Regions from separate parts of the Pseudomonas hamedanensis genome, predicted to be linked through region 1. Evidence: predicted binding sites of a transcription regulator. Region 1 holds the regulator's gene; each other region holds the start of a gene.

Evidence for each region. The regulator sigma-54, encoded in region 1, starts transcription at its own class of promoters, with help from an activator protein. The targets are predictions, from matches to a motif close to ANTGGCATNNANNTTGCTNT.
Region 2: a site for sigma-54 is predicted at 2,391-2,410, ahead of HU739_RS08920 (circularly permuted type 2 ATP-grasp protein). Genes of this name have one in related genera too.
Region 3: a site for sigma-54 is predicted at 2,632-2,651, ahead of HU739_RS10095 (flagellar basal body rod protein FlgF). Genes of this name have one in related genera too.

What each region holds. Positions count from the first base shown of each region.
Region 1 covers NZ_CP077091.1:3,032,562-3,036,728, forward strand. Annotated here, with positions in the region: gene lptA (lipopolysaccharide transport periplasmic protein LptA) at 1-176, shown strand, start outside; gene lptB (LPS export ABC transporter ATP-binding protein) at 176-901, shown strand; gene HU739_RS13205 (RNA polymerase factor sigma-54) at 1,088-2,578, shown strand; gene hpf (ribosome hibernation-promoting factor, HPF/YfiA family) at 2,652-2,960, shown strand; gene ptsN (PTS IIA-like nitrogen regulatory protein PtsN) at 2,973-3,437, shown strand; gene rapZ (RNase adapter RapZ) at 3,440-4,167, shown strand, end outside.
Region 2 covers NZ_CP077091.1:2,097,776-2,101,942, forward strand. Annotated here, with positions in the region: gene HU739_RS08915 (alpha-E domain-containing protein) at 1-935, opposite strand, end outside; gene HU739_RS08920 (circularly permuted type 2 ATP-grasp protein) at 948-2,357, opposite strand; gene HU739_RS08925 (ribonuclease E inhibitor RraB) at 2,845-3,192, opposite strand; gene HU739_RS08930 (hypothetical protein) at 3,402-3,635, opposite strand; gene speE (polyamine aminopropyltransferase) at 3,923-4,167, opposite strand, start outside.
Region 3 covers NZ_CP077091.1:2,348,494-2,352,660, forward strand. Annotated here, with positions in the region: gene HU739_RS10080 (flagellar basal body P-ring protein FlgI) at 1-230, opposite strand, end outside; gene flgH (flagellar basal body L-ring protein FlgH) at 258-953, opposite strand; gene flgG (flagellar basal-body rod protein FlgG) at 1,006-1,791, opposite strand; gene HU739_RS10095 (flagellar basal body rod protein FlgF) at 1,837-2,577, opposite strand; gene HU739_RS10100 (sigma-54-dependent transcriptional regulator) at 2,921-4,167, opposite strand, start outside.

The sequences.
Region 1 (4,167 bases):
AGGCCAAGGTTGTCGACAAAGACAACAACACCACCCAAGGCGAGAAAATCGTCTACGACACCGTGAAGAAACTCGCCAGCGCCGGTCGCGCCACGGGCAGCAAAGTCACCGAAGCGCGTCCGCGCATCGACATGGTGATCCAGCCGAAGAAGAAAACCGACGAGAAAACCCAGTAATGGCAACTCTGAAAGCTCAGCACCTGGCCAAGGCCTATAAAAGCCGCCAGGTCGTGCGTGACGTCAGCCTGTCGATCGACAGCGGCCAGATCGTCGGCCTGCTCGGTCCGAACGGCGCCGGCAAGACGACCTGCTTTTACATGATCGTGGGCCTGGTGCAGGCCGATCAGGGTCGAGTGCTGATCGATGATCTGGACGTCAGCCACCAGCCGATGCACGGTCGCGCCAAGGCCGGTATCGGCTATCTGCCGCAAGAAGCGTCGATCTTCCGCAAACTGTCGGTGGCCGACAACATCATGGCGATCCTTGAGACCCGTCAGGAACTCGACAAGGCCGGCCGTCGCAAGGAGCTGGAAAGCCTGCTGCAGGAATTCCACATCAGCCACATTCGCGACAACCTCGGCATGAGCCTGTCCGGCGGTGAGCGTCGCCGTGTGGAAATCGCTCGCGCCCTCGCCACCGCGCCGAAATTTATCCTGCTCGACGAACCGTTCGCCGGTGTCGACCCGATCTCGGTCGGCGACATCAAGCAAATCATTCACCATCTCAAGGCCAAGGGCATCGGTGTTCTGATCACCGACCACAACGTCCGTGAGACCCTGGATATCTGCGAAACCGCCTATATCGTCAACGATGGCCAACTGATCGCTGAAGGCGATGCGCAAACCATTCTGGCCAACGATCTGGTCAAGGAAGTGTATCTGGGTCACGAATTCCGCCTGTAAGCGACAGTGCCCGGTGAGCCGCCCGGGCGCCGTATCGATTCGAGCCGGAATTTAATACGCTTTAATTGTTACAGCGCTCTAGGCAAACACTTCAGTTTCAGGCATATAATTTGCTTAAGTTTGGCGCTTCGGCGCCCTGTAGTGGATGGCGCATAGCGCCGGCGAATAAGGTGTTAAGCCCCTGCCATGAAACCATCGCTAGTCTTGAGAATGGGCCAGCAGCTGACGATGACACCGCAGCTGCAACAGGCCATCCGCCTGCTCCAATTGTCCACCCTGGATCTGCAACAGGAAATCCAGGAGGCCCTGGAATCCAATCCGATGCTCGAACGCCAGGAAGAAGGCGACGACTTCGACAATTCCGACCCGCTGGCCGACAGCACCGAACAAAAGCCCGCCGAAATTCAGGAACCGTCCTACCAGGAAGCCGCCCCGACGGTGGATAACCTCGAGGAAGGCGAATGGAACGAGCGCATCCCTAACGAACTTCCGGTCGATACCGCCTGGGAAGACGTCTACCAGACCAGCGCCAGCAGCCTGCCCAGCAGCGATGACGACGAGTGGGATTTCACCACCCGCACATCCGTTGGCGAAAGCCTGCAAAGCCATCTGCTGTGGCAACTGAATCTCGCGCCGATGTCCGACACCGACCGGCTGATCGCCGTGACACTGATCGATTGCATCAACAATCAGGGCTATCTCGACGAAACCCTCGACGAGATCCTTGAAGCATTCGATCCGGAACTGGACATCGAGCTGGACGAAATCGAAGCCGTCCTGCATCGCATCCAGCAGTTCGAACCCGCCGGCATCGGCGCCCGCAACCTCAGCGAGTGCCTGCTGCTGCAACTGCGTCAGTTGCCGGCCCGGACGCCGTGGCTGGCCGAGGCCAAACGTCTGGTCGCCGATTACATCGACCTGCTGGGCAGCCGCGATTACAGCCAGTTGATGCGCCGCATGAAGCTCAAGGAAGATGAGCTGCGCCAGGTCATCGAACTGGTTCAGAGCCTTAATCCGCGTCCGGGCTCGCAGATCGAGTCCACCGAAGCCGAGTACGTCATCCCCGATGTTATCGTGCGCAAGGACAACGAACGCTGGCTGGTCGAGCTGAATCAGGAATCCGTACCGCGTCTGCGCGTCAACGCCCAGTACGCCGGCTTCGTCAAGCGCGCCGACACCAGCGCCGACAACACCTTCATGCGCAATCAGTTGCAGGAAGCGCGCTGGTTCATCAAGAGCCTGCAAAGCCGCAACGAAACCCTGATGAAAGTGGCCACGCAGATTGTCGAGCACCAACGCGGCTTCCTGGAATATGGCGACGAAGCGATGAAGCCGCTGGTCCTGCATGACATCGCCGAAGCCGTAGGCATGCATGAATCGACGATTTCCCGGGTGACCACGCAGAAATTCATGCATACCCCACGCGGTATTTATGAACTGAAATACTTTTTCTCCAGCCACGTCAGCACCTCCGAAGGCGGCGAATGCTCGTCCACGGCGATCCGCGCGATCATTAAAAAACTGGTTGCCGCGGAAAATCAGAAAAAGCCGTTGAGCGACAGCAAGATCGCTGGTTTACTGGAGGCACAAGGCATTCAGGTGGCTCGCCGCACGGTCGCCAAGTACCGCGAATCCCTCGGGATCGCGCCTTCGAGCGAGCGCAAACGGTTGATGTAAGCCACGTTACAGCGTTCCAGTGGCAGGCTTTTCGGCCTGCCGCTTTATGCACTGGCAACGAAGGAGAAGCTGTATGCAAGTCAACATCAGTGGACACCAACTGGAAGTGACCGAACCTCTGCGCACCTACATCGGCGAAAAACTCGACCGACTGGAGCGGCATTTCGACAAGATCACCAACGTGCAAGTCATATTGAATGTCGAGAAGCTCAAGCAGAAAATCGAAGCCACGCTGCATATTCCCGGCGGAGAAGTAGTTGCCAATGCCGAGCATGACGACATGTATGCCGCCATTGACCTGCTCACCGACAAGCTGGATCGCCAACTCAAAAAGCATAAGGAAAAGACCCAAAGCCTCCTCCAGGGCGCGACCGGTCGTTAACCCCCCTATCCCATGATCCGACTTGAAACCATCCTGACCCCCGGCCGTTCCCAAGTGAACGCGCCGGGCGGCAGCAAGAAAAAAGCCCTCGAACAGATTGCCAACCTGATCCACCGCGAAGTGCCGGATTTGGCGATGCAGGATGTCTTCGAGGCCCTGGTTGCCCGTGAAAAACTCGGTTCCACCGGTTTTGGCAACGGCATCGCCATTCCCCACTGCCGCCTCAAGGGTTGCCAGTCGCCGATCAGCGCGCTGATGCACCTTGAAGCCCCGATTGATTTCGACGCCATCGATGGCGCCCCGGTGGACCTGCTGTTCGTGTTGCTGGTACCGGAAGCTGCGACCGATGCACACCTGGAATTGCTGCGCCAGATCGCCAGCATGCTCGATCGCAAGGAAGTGCGCGACAGACTGCGCAGCGCGCCAAGCAGCGAAGCGCTGTACAAAGTCGTCCTGGACGAACAGAACGGGCACTAATCATGCGTTTGATCATCGTCAGTGGCCGTTCGGGCTCGGGTAAAAGTACCGCCCTGAATGTCCTTGAGGACAACGGCTATTACTGCATCGATAACCTGCCGGCTGGCCTGCTGCCGGAACTGGCCGAACGCGCGCTGATCCACACCGAACTGGCACAGCCGCTGGTCGCCGTGTCGATCGATGCGCGCAATCTGCCGAGCCACCTGTCGCGCTTCCCTGAACTGCTCGAAGATGCCCGGAGCAAGCACATTCAGTGCGATGTGCTGTATCTGGATGCCGACGAAGAAACCCTGCTCAAGCGTTTCTCCGAGACGCGCCGTCGTCACCCGCTGAGCAATGCCGACCGTTCGCTGGCCGAGGCGATCAAGGATGAAAGCGCCCTGCTCGGCCCGATTGCCGATCTGGCTGACCTGAAGATCAACACCACGCACCTGAACCTCTATCAGTTGCGCGACACCATCAAGTTGCGTCTGCTGAACCAGCCGGAGCCGGGTACGGCGTTTCTGGTCGAGTCGTTTGGCTTCAAGCGCGGCATGCCGGTCGACGCCGACCTGGTCTTTGATGTGCGCTGCCTGCCCAACCCGTACTGGAAACCGGAGCTGCGCGAGCAGTCCGGTCTCGACGCGCCGGTGGCCGAGTATCTGGCGGAACAGCCGGATGTCGAAGAAATGTATCAGGACATCTTCGCCTACCTGCACAAGTGGCTGCCGCGCTTCGCCGCGAGCAATCG
Region 2 (4,167 bases), 930 kb from region 1:
TAGGAACTGTGAATGGCGTTGCCCAACTGGCGCACCAGCGGGATGAATTCGGTCAGCCAGGCATGCAGGCCTTCCTCGAGGATTTCGTTGATCCCGGTGTAGCGCAGGCGTGCATCCATTTCGGCAGCCAGACGTTGGGCCGGACGACCATTTGCGCCGGGCAATTGCGCAAGAATCTGGTCGATTTCTTCGGTGCAGGCGCGCAGTGACCGCGGCACATCGGCGCGCAACAGCAACAACTCGGCAACATGTCGGGCGCCGGGGGCATCACGGTAAATTTCCGTGTAGGCCTCGAATGAAGACAGGGCCCGTAACAGCGCACTCCACTGGTAATACGCGTGGGCCGTACCGTCACTGACCGCTTCGGCCTGATCGCCGGCCATTTCATAACGAGCATCGAGCAGGCGCAGCGTGTTGTCCGCGCGTTCGATAAACGTGCCGAGTCGAATGAAGCGAAAGGCATCGTTGCGCATGATCGTGCCGTAAGAGGCACCGCGAAACAGGTGCGAACGCTCCTTGATCCATTCGCAGAAACGGCTCATGCCATAGCGGCTGAGGCCTTGTTCGGCGATCCCGCGAATCTCCAGCCAGGTGGCGTTGATGTTCTCCCACATGTCCGCGGTGATACGCCCGCGCACCGCATGGGCGCTGGCTCGCGCCGCCCCCAGGCAACTGTAGATGCTCGCCGGGTTGGCGGCATCGAGGGCGAAAAAATGCAGCAAGCGTTCGGCATGCAATGCGCCGTGGCGTTCCAGATAATCATCCAGCGTGCCGGTGATGAGCAGCGGCATGGCGAGTTCGTGCAGACCGTCGCCGCGACCGTCTTGCGGCATCAACGACAGCGAATAGCTGATGTCGAGCATCCGCGCGAGGTTTTCCGCTCGCTCCAGATAACGCGACATCCAGTACAGATCCGAGGCAGTTCTACTTAACATGGCAAGCTTCCTTCAATCCTCGACCACCCAGGTGTCCTTGGTTCCGCCACCCTGGGAGGAATTCACCACCAGAGAGCCTTCGCGCAAGGCGACACGGGTCAAACCGCCGGGCACAACCCGGGTTTCGCGACCGGACAGCACGAACGGGCGCAGGTCGATGTGGCGCGGCGCAATGCCGTTTTCGACAAAGGTCGGACAGGTCGACAGCGACAGCGTCGGTTGCGCGATATAGGCATGGGGCTTGGCCTTGATGCGCTCGCGAAAAGCGTCGATTTCAGCCGTCGTGGCCGCCGGCCCTACCAGCATTCCGTAACCGCCGGAGCCTTGGGTTTCCTTGACCACCAGATCCGGTAGATTGGCCAGCACATGGGACAGTTCAGACGGATTGCGGCATTGCCAGGTCGGAACATTCTTCAGGATCGGTTCTTCGTCGAGGTAGAAACGGATCATGTCGGTGACAAACGGATACACCGATTTGTCGTCCGCCACGCCGGTGCCGATGGCGTTGGCCAGCACCACATTGCCGGAGCGATAGGATGACAGCAGCCCCGGCACACCGAGCATCGAGTCTGGATTGAAGGCCAGCGGATCGAGGAACGCATCGTCGAGACGGCGGTAGATCACGTCCACCGCTTTTGGGCCATCGGTGGTGCGCATGAACACTTTGTCGTCGCGCACAAACAGGTCCGCGCCTTCGACCAGTTCGACGCCCATTTCCCGCGCGAGAAAGGCGTGTTCGAAAAACGCACTGTTGAAGCGCCCCGGCGTCAATACGACCACGCTCGGGTTGTCCAGCGGGCTGGAGCTTTTCAGGGTGTCGAGCAACAGGTTCGGGTAGTGGTCGATGGGCGCGATGCGCTGGGCGGCGAACAGCTCCGGAAACAAGCGCATCATCATTTTGCGGTCTTCGAGCATGTAGCTCACGCCGCTCGGAGTGCGCAGGTTGTCTTCGAGTACGTAATAGGTACCGTCGCCGTCACGCACCAGATCGACGCCGGAAATGTGCGAATAGATATCGCGGTGCAGATCCAGGCCCTGCATCGCCAACTGGTATTGCTCGTTGGCCAACACCTGTTCGGCGGGAATGATCCCGGCCTTGATGATGCGCTGCTCGTGATACAGGTCGGCGAGAAACATGTTCAGCGCCTTGACCCGCTGGATGCAGCCGCGCTCGACAATCCGCCACTCACTGGCGGGGATGCTGCGCGGAATGGTGTCGAAAGGAATCAGGCGCTCGGTGCCCTGCTCGTCCCCGTAGAGCGTGAAGGTGATGCCGGCACGATGGAACAGCAGATCGGCCTCGCGGCGCCGCTGGGCAAGCAACTCGTCAGGCGTATCCGCCAGCCAACGGGCGAACTCTCGATAATGCGGGCGAACCAGGCCGCCGGCATCGTACATCTCGTCAAAATAGGTGCGGATCATGCCGTACTCCTTGTCACTCCGGACATACAGGCCTTCGCAAGGCCCGTGCCATCGGCATAAACGCTTTGATTTCAATCGGTTGTATATCCACGCCGCGGGCAGCGCACCATTCCTGTGCGGCAAATGCCCCGGCCCGATTGCCCCCGCTTCATTGCGACGCACTGCGGCGTCTATCAGCAGCATAGTCAGAGTTGATTTCACTGCCTGAGCGTGACTGCGGATAATCCGCGCATTCGCTGCAAAACCTCCTCGGCAGAGACGCCGAAAAGCTTGCCGCTCAACCGCTCTGGACTGCCTCGGCAGCCCGCCCCGCCGTAACCCTGACCGGTTTCCTCTCCTTATCGGTCTTCCCTTTTAGCCACCCTCTCCGGTGGCTTTTTTTTGCCCGGGATTCTTGTTTCAGAGTTTTTCCACGGCAATTTGGTACTCCGAAAACAACAACGGCCGACCCGAAGGTCAGCCGTTGCTCGACAAACGCTGCGCAATATCAATTCAACCGATAGCGATTGCGCACCTCCTGCTTCACGCCCCAGCCCTCGATAATGCCGCCCAAGGGCTCGACCACTGCGGAAAAGCCCTGCTCGAAATCACCAATATCGTCGTAGGTCGCATACATCACTTTGCTCAATTCCAGCGACCAGGCGCCATCGTCGCGCGCACTGACCTGGGCATTGATCGATTCACCGCGAAATTTGCCTGCTGCCCTGCGCGCCCGTTCCTCGTCCGGGAAAATCGCGTAGAACTCGATGGGATGGAAACGGGAAAAATCGAAACCGCCTTCTTTCATGCGGCGCAGAACATTGCTGCTGATGTCTTCTTGATAGGCTGTGCTCATGAATCGTCCCCCTCGATTGATGGATAGACTTTCCGTATTCCCGCCCCGGGCCTTTTGGCCAAAGTACTACGGCAACGTGGTTGCGCGCGGGAAGCAAGCATGTAGCTGACAAGACCAGACCTTAGCGATCCATTCGCTGATCTCGCTTGCAGAGTAGCCCCAAGAGAGCGCTGCTGCCAAGGTCTGGTTTACGAGATGACAGGAAGTATTCAGGCAGATTCGATGCTGATGATTTCGATGCCATTCTGGGTCTTGAGGTTTTTAACCTCGGCATCGGCGGTGCGCCCTTTCAGATCGTTCAGATCCAGTTGGGCGGCGACCGGAAGACGGCGCTCCTTGACGAACCGCGCGGCCTCATCGCGGGTCGGGCATTCTTCACGTTCGAAGATCTCATCAACCATTTCACCGTGATCATCCACGAAAGTGACTTTCCACTTTTGCATCAGTGCCTCCTCGATCAACCCGTAAATGGGCTTACCTCTATCTCGACTTTTTCCCGCGATAGTTGGTTCAAAAGGATTACAGGCGCCAACGGTGAAAATAACATCCAATCGATAAGGCGGACTCTGTGGCGAGGGGATTTATCCCCGTCCGGCTGCGCAGCAGTCGTAATACCATCCATTGCGGTTTAACAGAGACACCGCGCAGGCCGGTTCAGGGATGCTGCGCATCCCAACGGGGATAAATCCCCTCGCCACAAAAGCTCCCTTACAGAGCGCCTTCAGCGTGATTAGTCGTTGCTTGGCTTGTTGATCGCACGCAATACGTATTGCGGCAAGGCGAATGCACCGATGTGGATTTCCGGGTTGTAGTAGCGGGTAACGATGCCGCTGCCGATAAACCGCTGTTGCAGGGTTTCACGGCTCAGCTTGCGGTAGGCCGGGTTGGTCGAACCCCAGGCGAAGGTCATCGAACCGCCGATGTAGGTCGGCACGGCGGCCTGATAGAAGTGCCAGTCCGGGAACAGGCTGTTGA
Region 3 (4,167 bases), 680 kb from region 1:
TGCACGTTGCCCGATCCCGGCGGCACCTTGATGCCGAACTGCGAGAGCATGTTATTGAAGGTCTGCAGGGTGAACGGGGTCTGCGTCGTCTGGTCACCGGTGCCGTTAAGCCCGACCACCAGGCCATAGCCGATCAACTGGTTGGAGCGCACGCCGGAAATGCTGGCAATGTCTTTCAGCCGCTCGGCGTGGGCGTTGAAGGCCGCCGACAAAAACAGCGCAGCGACCATAAGGCTTTTCAGATTCAACGTAGCCACCTAGAAAGGGAACAGCGGGCTGAGGAAGAAACGGTCGAACCAGCCTGGCTGACTCGCATCGGCAAACGCGCCAGTGCCCGAGTAGGTGATGCGTGCATCGGCGACACGGGTCGACGACACGGTGTTGTCGGTGGCGATGTCATCGGCGCGGACCAGACCGGCGATGCGCACCAGTTCGTCACCGGTATTGAGCGTCAACCACTTCTCGCCACGCACGGCGATGATGCCGTTGGGCAAAACGTCGGCCACGGTCACGGTGATCGAACCGGTCAGGCTGTTGCTCTGTCCGGACTTGGCGTCGCCCTTGGTCGAGCGGTCGGCGCTATAGCCGGCGTTCAGGCTCAAGTCACCGCCACCAATCGGGTTGTTGGTGGTCAGGCTGGAGCCGAACAACGAGGTCAGGCCGACCGAGTTATCGCTGTTCTTGTCCATCTGCGAGTTGGCGTTCTTGCTCGCCTGGGTGCGCTCGTTCAGGGTGATGGTGATGATGTCACCGACGCGGAACGCCTTGCGGTCGCTGTACAGGTTCTGCTCGAAACCGGCCTGATAGATCGAGCCATTGTTGGCCGCCGCCGGCAACGGCGTGCGCGGCAACACCGGCGCGTAGTAAGGGTCATTGGGCTTGGGCGTCGGAGCGACGCAGCCCGCGAGCGAGACGACCCCACTCAATGCCAGAACAGATACAAAGCGATTCATGACCCTACCTCACGGTGTTGCCGGCGACCCTGCGGTCGCCCCAAAGACTTGATTACAGATTCTGCGTTACGAACGAGAGCATCTGGTCGGCGGTGGAGATCACCTTGGAGTTCATCTCGTAAGCGCGTTGCGTGGTGATCATGTTGACCATCTCTTCCACGGTGCTGACGTTGGAGGTTTCCAGGGTGTTCTGCAGCGTGGTACCGAAACCGGCCAGGCCAGGCGTGCCGACTTGCGGTGCGCCGGAAGCCGCGGTTTCGAGGAACAGGTTGTTGCCCACTGCTTGCAGACCGGCCGGGTTGATGAAATCGGCGGTTTGCAGGTTGCCGATCACTTGCGACGCCGGGTTGCCGGCGATGGTGACGGAAACGGTGCCGTCGCGGCCGACGGTGAAGGTCTGCGCGTCGTTCGGGATAACAATCGCCGGCTCCAGAGCGAAACCGCTGGCGTTGACGATCTGACCATTGGAGTCGAGGTGGAAAGTACCGTCACGGGTGTAGGACGTGGTGCCGTCCGGTTGCAGAATCTGGAAGAAACCGCGACCGTCGATGGCCATGTCCAACGGCTGCTCGGTGGTTTGCAGGCTGCCGGCAGTGAAGTTTTTCTGCGTGCCGACAATGCGCACGCCGGTACCCACTTGCAGACCCGACGGCAATTCGCTGTCCTGGGTCGACTGGGCGCCTGGCTGACGCTTGATCTGATAGAGCAGGTCCTGGAACTCGGCGCGGTCACGTTTGAAACCCGTGGTCGAGACGTTCGCCAGGTTGTTGGAAATGGTGGTCAGGTTGGTGTCCTGGGCGGACAGACCGGTTTTGGCAACCCATAGAGCCGGAAGCATTCGATTCTCCTCGTGCGCCTGTTTTACGGCGCGACGTTCTGATAATTAGCTGATCTGCAAGACCCGAGCCATGGCCTGGTCGTCGTCTTTGGCGGTGTTCATCATCTTGACGTGCAACTCGAACTGCTTGGCCAGGGCCAGCACCGAGGTCATTTCTTCCACGGCATTGACGTTGCTCGACTCAAGGAAACCCGAAACCAGTTTGACGTTGGCATCGGCCTGGGCCGGCTGGCCGTCCTTGGTGTAAATCGAACCGTCGAGGCCTTTGTTCATGTTCTTGATGTCCGGGTTGACCAGCTTGATGCGGTCGACTTCGGCCATGACGCGCGGGCCTTCGCCCATCGCCCGGATGCTGATGGTGCCGTCTTCGCCGACTTCGACCTGCTGCTCCGGCGGCACGGCAATCGGTCCGCCATTGCCGATCACCGGCATGCCGTTGCCGGCGCGCAAGACGCCAAGGGCATCAATGTTGAGACTGCCGGTGCGCACGTAGCTTTCGCCACCGTTGGGGTTCTGCACGGCGATAAAACCGTTGCCGGTCACGGCGACATCGAGGTCGCGACCGGTTTCCACCAGCGAGCCTGGCGAGAAGTCAGTGGCCGGCCGTTCGCTCATGGCAAACGCGCGCGCCGGAAAGCTGTCACCAAATACCGGCATCGAACGCGCCTGCTCCAGGTCGCGCTGAAAACCGTTGGTGGAGATGTTCGCCAGGTTGTTGGCATGCGCCCGCTGCGCCAGCGCGTTCTGGCTGGCGCCGGTCATTGCCACATAAAGGTACTTGTCCACGCTCTTTCCTCTGCATGCCGGACGTTTGCCGCCCACTGCTGTACTGCTGAGCCATAAGCAATTTGCAGACCAACTTTTTATTGGCGGACGAAGGCCCGGTAAACAGGGGACTTGAGGGACTTAGAGGGGAAATTTGAAATGTGTCGAAGACGAAAAACCGGCGGTGTCATGCCGCTTCGCGGCAATCCCGGGTTTGGCGGGTGACGGAGATTTGTGGCGAGGGGATTTATCCCCGATGGGTGGCGAAGCCGCCCCGTTTTTCCTTCAGGACAACCTCATCTGCAGGCTTTGCGACTGCTGCGCAGCCGATCGGGGATAAATCCCCTCACCACAAAAGCTCTGCTTAGCTTTCGGGGTTCTTGCCCACTTCATACTCACGCAGCTTGTTGGCAATGGTGGTATGCGAAACGCCGAGCCGCTTACCCAACTGCCGACTGCTCGGATGCTCGGAATACAGGCGCTCCAGCACCGCTTTCTCGAAACGCCCGACGATCTCGTCCAAGCCACCCTCCAGCGAAAAATCGCCAAGCGGCTGACGCACGCCGTAATCCGGCAGACGAATATGCTCGGCCTTGACCGTACCGCCCTCGCACAGCGACACCGCTTGAAACAGCACGTTCTCCAATTGGCGCACGTTGCCCGGCCAGTGGTAATAGCTAAGGCGATCCATCGCCGCCGGGGCCAGTTTCGGCAACGGACAACCGATCTGCCGGCTGGCCTGATCAAGAAAGTGTTCGACCAGCGGCGTCAATCCGTCGAGGCACTCGCGCAGCGGCGGGATGTGCAGCGACAAGACGTTCAGGCGGTGGTACAGGTCCTGGCGAAACTCGCCGCGCGCGCACAATTCAGACAAATCCACCTGGGTCGCGCAGATCACCCGCACATCCAGATAAACCTCTTCGTCGCTGCCGACGCGGCGGAAGCAACCGTCCTGCAGAAAGCGCAGCAGTTTGACCTGCAAGCGCGGGCTCATCTCGCCGACACCGTCGAGAAACAGCGTGCCGCCCGCGGTCAATTCCAGCAGGCCAAGTTTGCCTTCGGCACGCGCGCCTTCGAAAGCCCCGGGGCCGTAGCCGAACAATTCGGTCTCGGCCATCGATTCCGGCAGCCCTGCACAGTTGAGCGCCATCAACGGCGACTGCCCGCGCGGACTCGCCAGGTGACAGGCGCGCGCCAGCAATTCCTTGCCGGTGCCGGTTTCGCCTTCAATCAATAACGGCGCATCCAGCGGTGCCATGCGCCGCGCTTCACGGACCACGGCAGCCATGACTTTGGAACTCTGAAAGATGCTGTCGAAGCCACGCAGTTCCTGCTTGCGCACGTTATAGATGCGCTCGCCGACGCGGTCGGCGCGGTGCAGTGTCAGAACGGCTCCGGCCATGGCCTCGCTGTCGTCATGCTCCGATTGCAACGGCGCGATGTCGGCGAGAAAGACGTCGCCCTTGACCTTGACTCGCATGCCGTTGATCCGCGACTTGTTCGCGCGCACCAACTCCGGCAAGTCGAAATCCTCGGCGTAGCGCGACAGCGGAATCCCCGGCACCTCATCGACGCGTACTCCAAGCAACTGCGCCGCGGCACGGTTGGCCG